2 linked regions of the Saccharopolyspora erythraea genome follow. The main gene of each other region encodes a partner of the protein of the gene in region 2 in a complex. Links are inferred from orthologs where the notes say so. Each region holds a gene or a part of one and is shown on either strand. Other genes may lie near its edges.

The links. Proteins that work in one complex are often made in the same cells at the same time.
Region 1: the proteins of uvrB (region 2) and HUO13_RS33605 are in contact, whole or in part, in a crystal structure (PDB 7EGT), measured with the Thermus thermophilus proteins. The link is inferred for Saccharopolyspora erythraea from one-to-one orthologs. Residues at the interface, in WP_096411307.1 of Thermus thermophilus: Glu23, Leu25, Arg26, Asp27, Gly28, Glu29, Arg30, Phe31, Arg55, Glu326, Asp327, Phe328, Glu379, Ser382, Gln383, His398, Gly400, Arg401; in WP_096412145.1 of Thermus thermophilus: His654, Arg656, Phe657, Gln666, Asp668, Glu669, Lys680, Arg681, Leu682, Ser683, Lys685, Tyr686, Ala687.

What each region holds. Positions count from the first base shown.
Region 1 is NZ_CP054839.1:7,506,545-7,510,498, reverse strand. What follows is about bases 216-3,370. They hold HUO13_RS33605 (UvrD-helicase domain-containing protein), read left to right. Parts: upstream 216-551; coding sequence 552-3,170; downstream 3,171-3,370. Other genes in these bases: HUO13_RS33610 (DedA family protein), read right to left, coding at 216-261. In the rest of the region: more of HUO13_RS33610, read right to left, coding at 1-215; HUO13_RS33600 (hypothetical protein), read right to left, coding at 3,467-3,685; HUO13_RS33595 (glycosyltransferase), read right to left, coding at 3,649-3,954. UniProt on the Escherichia coli protein: A helicase with DNA-dependent ATPase activity. Unwinds DNA duplexes with 3'-5' polarity. Translocates on single-stranded DNA with 3'-5' polarity. Initiates unwinding more efficiently from a nicked substrate than double-stranded DNA.
Region 2 is NZ_CP054839.1:1,542,015-1,545,718, reverse strand. The notes cover bases 1-2,905. They hold uvrB (excinuclease ABC subunit UvrB), read left to right. Parts: upstream 1-328; coding sequence 329-2,482; downstream 2,483-2,905. Other genes in these bases: HUO13_RS07105 (FAD-dependent oxidoreductase), read left to right, coding at 2,614-2,905; HUO13_RS07115 (SPW repeat protein), read right to left, coding at 1-36. Outside these bases: more of HUO13_RS07105, read left to right, coding at 2,906-3,704. UniProt on the Escherichia coli protein: The UvrABC repair system catalyzes the recognition and processing of DNA lesions. A damage recognition complex composed of 2 UvrA and 2 UvrB subunits scans DNA for abnormalities.

The DNA.
Region 1 (3,954 bases), 6.0 Mb from region 2 along the record:
TCGGCCGAGCCAGTAGCCACCGGTCTGCCCGATCAGGTTGGCCAGCACCGCGACGCCGAACAGCGGCAGTGCCCACCGAGCCCCGAGCACGCCCACGGCCAGCAGCAGGGCCGCCTCGCCGGGCACCAGCAAGCCGACGAACAGGGAGGTCTCCAGGGAGAGGACAATGAGAACCGCCAGCACGCACAACCAGGGATCGAGGGCGGACGCCCAGGCCACGAAGTCCCGTATCGCGGTGTCGATCTCGGCTAACCAGGTCATGCGGACGGCTCGTTTCTGCCTCGGCTCGGTTCCGGGCGTCCGGCGGTCGCCGGACCGGCCCGGTGCGGCCGGGCGCGTCCGGCGGCGACGTGTTCCGAGGCCCGTGGCGGTCCGGCCGCGCGCCGCCGACCCGGAGGCGGTGTCGCGGGAGCGGGTGCCCGACCACGGTTGCGGTCGGCGACCCCTCGGCGGATCGGGGAAGTCCCCAGTCGGTCCCCGGAGATGGGTGGGCGCGGATGCGGGCCGGGACCGCACGGGCTGTCAGGGAGTGCCGGTAACGTGGAGCGGCGATGAGCACCCTTTTCGATCTCCCGCAGGACGGATCGTTGCGACCGGCGGAGTCCCCGTCCCCACGGCGCGGACCCGATCCGCAGGACCTGCTGGCGGGGCTGAACCCGCAGCAGCGCGACGCGGTCGAGCACAGCGGTTCGCCCCTGCTGGTCGTGGCGGGCGCGGGGTCGGGGAAGACCCGGGTGCTGACCAACCGCATCGCCTACCTGCTGGCCCAGGGCGTGCACCCGGGGCAGATCATGGCGATCACGTTCACCAACAAGGCCGCCGCCGAGATGAAGGAGCGGGTGGCCGACCTGGTGGGCCGGCGGGCGAACGCGATGTGGGTGTCGACGTTCCACTCGATGTGCGTGCGGGTGCTGCGGCGCGAGGCCAAGACGCTCGGGATGTCGTCGAACTTCTCGATCTACGACGCCGACGACTCGCGGCGACTGATCACGATCATCGCGCGGGAGCTGGAGCTGGACTCCAAGCGCTACCCGGCGCGCACGCTCTCGGTGCACATCTCCAACCTGAAGAACGAGCTGCTCACCCCCGAGGACGCCGCCGAACGGGCCGGCAACGACGTCGAGCGCAAGGTCGCGCAGGTCTACACCGCCTACCAGCGCAGGCTCGGCGAGTCCAACGCGATGGACTTCGACGACCTGATCATGCGCACGGTCGAGCTGCTGCAGGGCTACCCCGCGGTGGCCGAGCACTACCGGCGCCGGTTCCGGCACGTGCTCGTCGACGAGTACCAGGACACCAACCACGCCCAGTACGTGCTGGTCCGCGAGCTCGTCGGCACGAACCGGCCGGGCGAGCCCGACACCGACACCGATGCGAACGCCGACGAGTCCGGCGAGGAGACCGTCGAACCCGGTGAGCTGTGCGTGGTCGGCGACGCCGACCAGTCGATCTACGCCTTCCGCGGCGCGACGATCCGCAACATCGAGGAGTTCGAGCGCGACTACCCGGAGGCCAGGGCGATCCTGCTGGAGCAGAACTACCGCTCCACGCAGACGATCCTCTCCGCGGCGAACGCGGTCATCCGGCGCAACCCCAACCGCCGGGACAAGCGGCTGTGGAGCGACGCGGGCGACGGCGAGCAGATCGTGGGCTACGTCGGCGACAACGAGCACGACGAGGCCGCGTTCGTCGCCGGGGAGATCGACCGGCTGGTCGACGAGGGCGAGGCGACCTTCAACGACATCGCCGTGTTCTACCGGACCAACAACCAGTCGCGGGTGTTCGAGGAGGTGTTCATCCGCCTCGGCCTGCCGTACCGGGTGGTCGGCGGGGTGCGCTTCTACGAGCGCCGCGAGGTCCGGGACGCGCTGGCCTACCTGCGGGTGCTCGACAACCCGGAGGACACCGTCAGCCTCCGGCGGATCCTGAACGTGCCCAAGCGCGGCATCGGCGACCGAGCGGAGGCGGTGGTCGCAGCGCACGCCGAGCAGGAGCGGATCTCCTTCGCCGCGGCGCTGCGCAAGGCCGCGGCCGGCGAGGTGCCGTTGCTGAACACCCGATCGCAGCGGGCGATCGCGGGCTTCGTCGAGATGCTCGACGAGCTGCACGGGATCGCAGCGGAGTCCGACGTCGCCGACGTGCTGGAGGCGGTGCTCGACCGCACCGGGTACCGGGCCGAGCTGGAGGACAGCGACGACCCGCAGGACGCCACTCGGGTGGAGAACCTGACCGAGCTCGTCACGGTGGCGAGGGAGTTCATCGAGGCGCGGTCGCCGGAGCCGGCAGCGGTCCCGGGCGACAACGCCGAGGACTTGGGCGATGCGGCTGGGGACCCGGGCGACAACGCGCGGGACCTGGGTGAGACCGAGGACGCCACCGAGCCCGGCGGCACCGCGACCGGAGAAGAGGGTGCGCAAGCATCCGCGGAGGCGGTGGTCGCGCCTGCCGAGCCCGCCGCGGAGGACGACGACGAGGCAGCGCTCGGGCTGCCCGCCGACGACTCGCTCTCTGCGTTCCTGGAGCGGGTTTCGCTGGTCGCCGACGCCGACTCGCTTCCGGACTCCGGCGACGGCGTGGTCACCCTGATGACGCTGCACACCGCGAAGGGCCTGGAGTTCCCGGTGGTGTTCTGCACCGGCTGGGAGGACGGGATCTTCCCGCACATGCGCGCGCTCGGGGAGCCCGCGGAGCTGGCGGAGGAGCGGCGCCTGGCCTACGTCGGCATCACCCGGGCCCGGCAGCGGCTCTACCTCTCCCGGGCGCTGATGCGCTCGGCGTGGGGGCAGCCGATGACCAACCCGGCGTCCCGGTTCCTCACCGAGATCCCGGACGAGCTGATGCACTGGCGTCGCATCGAGCCAGAGCGCGCGGCCCCGCAGGTGCGCAGCACCTGGGGGCGGCGCAACAGCGGCTTCGACCGCGGCGGCTCCGACTCGGCGCAGGCGGGGCTGGCCGAGCGCGGCATGCGCTCGACTCCGGCGAAGGGCTGGAAGGACGCCGTCGCGATCAAGCTCGCCGCGGGCGACCGGGTCACCCATGACAAGTACGGGCTCGGCACGGTGATCGCGACCGAGGGCGAGGGGCCGCGCGCGACGGCGACCATCGACTTCGGCAGCTCCGGCACGGTCCGCCTGATGCTGATCGGCAGCGTCCCCCTGACCAAGCTCTGATCGAGTCCGCTGACCAAGCTTTGGCCGAGTCGGCTGACCAGGCTTTGGCCGAGTCCGCTGACCAGGCTTTGGCCGAGTCGGCTGACCAAGCTCTAGCCGAGTACCTGCCAACCAAGCTTCAGCCGAGTTCGCTGACCGCCCCCGATCAAGCTCTGGCCGAGTCCTCCTGACCAAGCTCTGACCGACGAGTCTCCGGCCGAGGATCACGCTCGGGTCCGGACGACCGCGCTTGCCAGCCTCCCGCGGCCCCGAAAGGGCGGGGATCTGGGACCGACGTGCGATGTGCGGCCAGTCGGTCAGAGCAGCCGCAGCGAGGTCACGGCTTGGCGGATGTGGTCGCGAAGCCACCGGTGCGCGGGGTCGGCGTCATTGCGCGGATGCCACGCCATGCCGACCTCCACCGGCGGGAGTTCGAGCGGCACCTCGAAGGTGTGCAGGCCGAGGGCGTCCGCGGTGCCGTTGCCGCTTATCGCCGGTGTCAGGCACACGAGGTCGGTGTCGCGCGCGAGGAACATCGCCGCCGTGTGACTGGGCAGCACGACGGCGACCCGGCGCCGCAGGCCGATGGCCGCGAGGCGCTCTGCAGCAGCAGGAGGTCCGCGTCGCGTGCGGCCTCGACGACGCTCTCGCCGAGCTCGTTCATCGTCTCGGTGAAGTCGCCGGCGTGCCGCAACTGCTCGGCGATCCCGCGCACGCCGCTGCCGTGGTCGCGCAGGCGCTTGCCGGCCTCGCCGGCGAGCAGCGCCCGGGCGTCGGCGGCCAGCGGCCGGTGTTCGAGCCCGGC
Region 2 (3,704 bases):
GTCAGGATGCCCGGTGATCGGTGTACTGGTGGACATCACACCACCTCCAGAAGCGGCTGCGACCGTCCCGGTGGCGGACCTGCCGGAGCGGTCGACCCCAGTATCAGCCCGCGGCAGCCGTTCGGCATCGGCTCACCGGCAACCAGGGACGCCAGTGCCAACTGGGTTGCGGGAGGCACAGCGGCGGTCTGTGGCGGCGGTGACTCGTGTGGCGCGTGTGGCGCCTCGGAGGCGACATCGGTGCGTTGTCGGTGCCTGGGGGTAGCGTGGATGACCGACGGCGGCGACGCCGGAAGTGTCCACCCCCCAAGATCTGGTTCGGCAGGCTATGGCTTTCGCGACTGAGCACCCCGTCCTGGCCCACTCCGAGTTCCGCCCCGTGAGCGACATCCCGCGCACGGGCGGGCGGTTCCGGATGGTCAGCGACTACCAGCCCGCGGGCGACCAGCCGCAGGCGATCGACGACCTGGAACGCCGCATCAACTCGGGCGAGACCAACGTGGTGCTGCTCGGCGCCACCGGTACCGGCAAGTCGGCGACCACCGCGTGGCTGATCGAACGGGTCCAGCGGCCCACGCTGGTGCTGGAGCCGAACAAGACGCTGGCCGCCCAGTTCGCCAACGAGCTGCGCGGGTTCTTCCCGGACAACGCCGTCGAGTACTTCGTCAGCTACTACGACTACTACCAGCCCGAGGCTTACGTCCCGCAGACCGACACCTACATCGAGAAGGACTCCTCGATCAACGAGGACGTCGAGCGGCTGCGCCACTCGGCGACGTCGAACCTGCTCAGCCGCCGCGACTGCGTGGTGGTCTCGTCGGTGTCGTGCATCTACGGCCTGGGCACCCCGCAGTCGTACCTGGACCGCTCGATCCAGCTGCAGGTGGGCGGCGAGACCGACCGCGACGTGCTGCTGCGGGCGCTGGTCGACGTGCAGTACACGCGCAACGACATCGCGTTCGCCCGCGGCACCTTCCGGGTGCGCGGCGACACCGTCGAGGTCATCCCCGCCTACGAGGAGCTGGCGGTGCGCATCGAGATGTTCGGCGACGAGATCGACCGGCTGTACTACCTGCACCCGCTGACCGGTGAGGTGGTCCGCGAGGTCGACGAGGTGCGCATCTTCCCGGCGACGCACTACGTGGCGGGCCCGGAGCGGATGGAGAAGGCGATCCGCAGCATCGAGGCCGAGCTGGACGAGCAGCTGGCCAAGCTGGAGAAGCAGAACAAGCTGCTGGAGGCCCAGCGGCTGCGGATGCGCACCCAGTACGACATCGAGATGATGCGCCAGGTCGGGTTCTGCTCCGGCATCGAGAACTACTCCCGCCACGTCGACGACCGGCCCGCCGGTTCGGCCCCGGCGACCCTGATCGACTACTTCCCGGACGACTTCCTGCTGATCATCGACGAGTCGCACGTGACCGTCCCGCAGGTCGGCGGCATGTACGAGGGCGACGCCTCCCGCAAGCGCACCCTGGTCGAACACGGCTTCCGGCTGCCCAGCGCGCTGGACAACCGTCCGCTGACCTGGGAGGAGTTCGCCGACCGGATCGGGCAGACGGTGTACCTGTCGGCGACGCCCGGCCCGTACGAGATGGGCCAGGCCGGCGGCGAGTTCGTCGAGCAGGTCATCCGCCCCACCGGGCTGGTCGACCCGGAGGTCGTGGTCAAGCCGACCGAGGGCCAGATCGACGACCTGGTGCACGAGATCCGCGAGCGCGCCGAGCGCGACGAGCGGGTGCTGGTGACCACGCTGACCAAGAAGATGGCCGAGGACCTCACCGACTACTTCCTCGAGCTCGGCATCCGCGTGCGCTACCTGCACTCCGAGGTCGACACGCTGCGCCGGGTCGAGCTGCTGCGCCAGCTGCGGCTGGGCGAGTTCGACGTGCTGGTCGGCATCAACCTGCTGCGCGAGGGCCTGGACCTGCCCGAGGTGTCGCTGGTGTCCATCCTGGACGCCGACAAGGAGGGTTTCCTGCGCTCGGGCACGAGTCTGGTGCAGACGATCGGCCGCGCCGCGCGAAACGTCTCCGGGCAGGTGCACATGTACGCCGACCGGATCACCGACTCGATGCGCCACGCGATCGACGAGACGAACCGGCGGCGCGAGAAGCAGATCGCCTACAACGAGGAACGCGGCATCGACCCGCAGCCGCTGCGCAAGAAGATCGCCGACATCCTCGACCGGGTCTACAGCGAGTCGGAGGACACCGAGGAGGTGGCCGTCGGCGGTTCGGGCCGCAACGTCTCGCGCGGCAAGAAGCCCAGCGGCGAAGCCGTGGGCAGCGCCGGTCTGCTGGAGGACCGCGACATCAAGTCGATGCCGCGCGCCGAGCTGGCCGACCTGGTCCAGCAGCTCAACGACCAGATGATGAGCGCGGCCCGGGACCTGCAGTTCGAGCTGGCGGCCCGCCTGCGCGACGAGATCCAGGACCTGAAGAAGGAACTGCGGGGGATGGACGCCGCCGGCATCGAGTGAGACTCGCGGCTGGCGCCCGGTGAGACCGGACGCGACCGCACCCGGCGAGCCGGGCGACGCGTCGGCTTTTCGCGTGGCTCTCGTCCTTTTCACCGCGACCCCCGGACAATGAACGCGTCCGGGTGTCGCGGATGGGAGGGGTGTCAGGCGTGCGGATCGTCATCGCCGGTGGTGGGCTCGCGGGGTCGGCGGCCGCTTTGGCCTTGCACAAGGCGGGATTCGACGTCAGCGTCCACGAGGCGTACCGGGACGACGGCGGCGACATCGGTGCTTTCCTCACGCTGGCGAGCGGCGGAATGCTGGCCCTGGACCAGATCGGCGCCGCGGTCCCGGTGGCGCAAGCCGGTTTCGAGCTGACCTCGTTGCGCGTCACCGGCAGTGACGGGCAGCAGATCGCCGTCTCGGCCATGGGAGAGCAGGAGAATCCGCTGCGGCGCTACCGCTGCATCCGCCGCGCGGAGCTGTGCGCGGTGCTGCGCGCGGAGGTCCGGCGGCGCGGTATCCCGATCGAGTACGGCGTCCGGTTCGAGTCGTGCGCCGCTGACGGCGACGGCGTGGTCGCGCGTTTCGCCGATGGCACCAGCACGAAGGCGGATCTCGTCGTCGGCGCTGACGGCCTGCACTCGGTTGTCCGCGCAGTGGTCGACCCCGCCGCCGCTCCGAAGCGCTATGCGGGACAACAGGTCTACTACGGCTACTCCGGTCACGCCACACCGCCGCACGAGCCCGGGAGAATCGAGATGGTGCGGGGCAGCGCAAGCGCGTTCGGTTACGCGGTTTCCCCGGAGGGAAGGACTTTCTGGTTCGCGCGCCTTCCCGGACCGCTGCTGGACAGCACCGAGTCCACCGAGATGCTGCGCGAAAAGCTCGTGGCGGCCCTGAGACCGGACGCGACGCCCGCAGCGGGCATAGTCGAGGCGACCAACGAAGTACTGGCCACGAACGCGCACGACCTCGCGGCTTCGCCGCGGTGGCGCGGTCGCGGCGCGCTGCTCGTCGGGGACGCCGCGCACGCGGCATCGCCCGCGACCGGTCAGGGCGCCTCGATGGCCTTCGAGGACGCGGTGGTGCTGGCCAAGTCGCTCCGCGACTCGCCCGGCCTCGAACCCGCCCTGGACGCCTACGAGCGGCTGCGGCGTCCGAGGGTCGAGCGCAACATCGTAAACAGCGGGCAGATGAGTGCCGGGATCGACGCGAGCCACGCCGAACGCGCCGAGGATCT